Regions from separate parts of the Metabacillus sp. KH_069 genome, predicted to be linked through region 2. Evidence: predicted binding sites of a transcription regulator. Region 2 holds the regulator's gene; the other holds the start of a gene.
The links. The regulator LexA, encoded in region 2, represses DNA repair genes until DNA is damaged. The targets are predictions, from matches to a motif close to CGAACATATGTTCG.
Positions count from the first base shown of each region.

Region 1: AC3ISE_RS14530 (Y-family DNA polymerase) is a predicted target of LexA. The motif match lies at 870-883, and genes of this name have one in related genera.

Region 1 covers NZ_CM174460.1:2,892,803-2,895,008, reverse strand. The annotation lists gene AC3ISE_RS14540 (SDR family NAD(P)-dependent oxidoreductase) at 1-58, shown strand, start outside; gene AC3ISE_RS14535 (YqzH family protein) at 341-532, opposite strand; gene AC3ISE_RS14530 (Y-family DNA polymerase) at 942-2,204, shown strand.
Region 2 covers NZ_CM174460.1:2,064,321-2,066,526, reverse strand. The annotation lists gene AC3ISE_RS10190 (YneB family resolvase-like protein) at 1-171, opposite strand, end outside; gene yneA (cell division suppressor protein YneA) at 185-499, opposite strand; gene lexA (transcriptional repressor LexA) at 658-1,278, shown strand; gene AC3ISE_RS10175 (hypothetical protein) at 1,375-2,206, shown strand, end outside.

The DNA.
Region 1 (2,206 bases), 830 kb from region 2:
TCAGCTTATGCCCCGTTTGTTTGAGAAAGTGGCAGGGAAGGCATTATCAAGGAAATAAAACAAAAACCGGCCGCTGATGAAGGCCGGTTTTTTGCATTTTTGGAGGCTTGCTGGCGGTTTCTGCTGCTGCCCGAAAAAGAGGATAAAGGCAAAAAGCGCCTTCACTGTCGGATCCTTATCTGTCTGTCGGGTCTAAACGGGCGATTCCGCATTTCGTAGTGTCCAGCTCCATCGCCCAACTCCTCGGCCAGAACGTCTCAGCAAGCATTGGCAAAAAGCGCCTTCACTGGCTGAGACTTATCTGTCTGTCGGAGCTAAACGGGCGATTCCGCATTTCTAATTAAAGCTCCTGGTTCGTCACATATCCATATACTACATCCTGAACAACTTCAAACCATTCTGTGTCTTCCTGCTGCTTTTTTTCTATTACTTTTGCAACAAGGCCATGTGCTTCTTTTTCACTGAGCGATCCCTCCAGCTCATACTGCTGAAAGGATTGCTGAATCATTTTATAAATCCACTTTTCGTCCATGTTCCACCTCTTCTTACACTGATTATAAGCAGCTGCGCGCCTGATGCCAAGCGGGGAATTATCTGCGCTAAATGGGCGATTCCGCATTTCGTGTTGTCCAGCTCCTCGGCCAAAACAAAATCCTCCAATTAAATTGGAAACCCCATCAATTCGGTATTGACTCCTCGGCCTGAACGGTCGATTCCGCATTTCGTGTTGTCCAGCTCCACCTCCTAGCCCCTCGGCCAGAACGGATCAGCAAGCAAAGGCAAAAAGCGCCTTCACTGGCGGATCCTTATCTGTCTGTCGGGTCTGAACAGTCGGTTCCGCATTTCATAGTAAAAACTACCATTGAAATCGAACGTATATTCGCTTACTATTAGTCATATAATAAACACGAACATATATTCTGCAATGAGGAGTAAGAACTATGATTGAGGATTACAGTCAATTTCCAAAACGAAAAATTTTGTGCATTGACATGAAAAGCTTTTATGCAAGCTGCGCAGCGGTTCTGAAAGGACTTGATCCGCTGACATGCCATTTAGCTGTTGTCGGTGATACAGAGCGGCAGGGAAGCATAGTGCTCGCGGCTTCACCTTGTCTTAAAAAGGACTTTGGCATTAAAACCGGATCTCGTTTGTTCGAAATTCCAAAAGATTCCCGCATTCACATTGTAAATGCAAAGATGGCATCCTTTGTCCGCATTTCAACAGAGCTTACACGTCTATTCCACCGGTATGTTCCAAAGGATGCCATCCATACGTACAGCGTGGACGAGAGCTTTATTCAAGTCGATGGAGTCGAGGGGATATGGGGAGACGCCTGGACCATTGCAGCAAAAATCAGAGATGACATGGAACGCGAATTTTCTCTCCCGTGCGCGATTGGCATCGGTCCTAATATGCTGCTTTCTAAAATCTGCCTTGATCTGGAGGCGAAGAAAAAAGGGATTGCTGAATGGACGTATGCTGATGTGAAGGAAAAGCTCTGGAAGGTCGCGCCGCTCCGGGAAATGTGGGGCATCGGCAGCCAGGTGGAAAAAACACTGAACCGGATGGGAATCTTTAATGTTGGACAGCTTGCGCGTCATCCGCTTGAGGTGCTGGAGAAGAAATTCGGCATTATGGGAAATCAGCTCTATTATCATGCCTGGGGCGTTGATCTGTCTGAAATTGGAGCGCCGATTCTGCAGGGGCAGATCAGCTTTGGCAAAAGCCAGATCCTGATGCGGGACTATCCCGATCCGAAAGAAGTGAAGCATGTCATTCTTGAGATGTGCGAGGAGGTCGCAAGAAGAGCGCGCAGCCACCGGAAAGCGGGCAGAACGGTGAGCCTTGGCATCGGCTACAGTCACGATGAGCTTGGAGGCGGATTTCACCGCTCACGGACGATGCGCCAGCCGACCAATATCACAATGGAGCTTTACGAAACATGCATCGCGTTATTTGATCAATTTTATGCAAATAAAACCGTCCGGAAAATCTCGATTGCTCTGTCCAATATTGAAGATGATGCTGAAATGCAGCTGGATTTGTTTCAGCCTAATCGTGAAAAAGAACAGATCCTCGGTTATGTGATGGACTCCATTCGGGGGAAATACGGCTCAAATGCCCTGCTGCGGGCCGTTTCCTATACAAACGCCGGCACCGCGAGGCACCGCGCCAAGCTTGTCGGCGGACACAAAGCTTAACA
Region 2 (2,206 bases):
AAATATCCCGTCTCTTTCTATATCATAGCCGCTGGCCTGTTCTTCAATCACTTTTAGTATATTCATGCTGTTCTGCTCAGAAAGCTTGATTAATTCTTCCTTCTGCCTTAAAAGTGATGTTTCCTGTTCTTCTTTCACTGTGCTGACTCTGCAATAGATGATGGCGTTCAGTGTTCTCACTTCCCTATTTCTTGCTTGCTATTTGATTTACCTCATAATAAGCTGTTTTTTCAATTGGTATAAAGACTTGTTCTCCAGGTTTAATGACTGCTGTTTCCATGCCGTTTTTTTCCTGAACCCACTCGACAAAATCTGTTTTAGAGAGATTATGATGTTCTTGAAATTTGTCTGCAATGCTCCAGATGCTGTCCCCTTCAGTAACTTCTATATTTACGTAGTGATCCATGCTGTCTTTTTCACCAGTATAAGATAAAGCAAAGACAGCGACAATAACGACGATAAAAAATGAGAGTAAATAAGAAAATGATTCTTTCAACATAATCCCCACCTCGAAATAGAATGTTTGTTCGTACTTTTGATATTTTTAGTATAATGCGAACAAACGTTTCTGTCAACGGATTTTTTCGAACTTATGTTTGTATGCGCAGGAAAAACATGCTATAATCAACATAAATTACAGGACGCGAGGTGCAAAAGATGACAAAATTATCAAAAAGACAGCAGGATATCTTAAACTTCATCAAATTAGAAGTTCAAAAAAAAGGTTATCCGCCTTCTGTACGCGAAATTGGCGAAGCTGTCGGCCTTGCTTCTAGTTCAACTGTACACGGTCACCTGGCAAGGCTTGAGAGCAAGGGCCTTATCAGACGCGATCCAACTAAGCCGAGAGCTATTGAAATCCTTGAAGAAGAGACTTCACATATTCCGAGAGCAAGCGTCATTAATGTTCCGATTATCGGTAAAGTTACAGCAGGTTCACCTATCACAGCCATTGAAAACGTCGAGGAATATTTTCCGCTACCAGATACATTTGCAGCGTCAGATGATCAAGTATTCATGCTTGAAATTATGGGAGACAGTATGATAGAAGCTGGAATTCTGGACGGGGATATGGTTATTGTCAAGCAGCAGAAGACCGCAAATAACGGTGATATCGTAGTTGCCATGACAGAAGATGATGAAGCAACTGTTAAACGCTTCTTTAAAGAAAAAGACTTCATTCGCCTTCAGCCTGAAAATTCAACAATGGAACCTATTATTCTGCGAAATGTAACGATTCTCGGAAAAGTCATCGGGGTGTACCGTAATATCCATTAAAAAATCTTTGCTGCTCAGCAAAGATTTTTTATTTTGGGTTTTATGCGGTTCCACAAGGGGAAGATAATAGTTGATAAAATTTAGAAGAGGTAGCCTATGATATCTGAACTTAAACATAATGAAATGATCGTTCAGCGAACGAATTCCCAATTTGTTTTTCCTTTTTCGTGGGCTAAGGACTCCATAAAGCCTTTGACTAATGAGCTGGAAACAAACGGCTTCGAATTTTTTTCAATTGAAGATAGCAGCCAGCAGACTAAATATTACGGCGGGAGTATTGATATCCCGCATAAACGCTTAAATCATTATTTTATGCCCTACATCGAACAAATATTATTTCCGGATAAATATAAAGAGAAAGCCATAAACCGCTATTCCAAACAGTTAAATTTGGATTGCAGTCTTGAGACGGCCCGAAATTTAATTTCCATGAAGGTCCTTTCGATTGATATTTATCTTTGTCCATTCTCCATCGGCATGGTTACGATTCGAACAGAACCATATAGCAGCGGTACTGAAATTACATTAAGCGATGCACTTGATTTTATGGATCATTTCAGAGTTCTCGAACCTGCAATAACGGAGGAAAAAGGGACTGTTCTTTATTCAGGTGAAAAGCGGTTTGATAGAATTCAGGATTTTATTTTCCAGGAACTTTGCCCTTATATTGTACCCTTCATTGAAAAAAACGAAAATGATCAATCGGCCTATTTGGGCAGCCTTCCCTATTTTATTGATGAAAGAATGTTTGTATCCAGTTTTTTAATGACTGCTCCTGATGTAGAAATAACAAACAACGATTTATTTCGAATCGGCCATATGAATGGATATAATCACAATAATCAACCATATATTTCAGCAAGTAATCAAAAGTATATTGATAAATACGTGAGTGACCATGTTTATGACAGATGGTCCCCCGACAGTT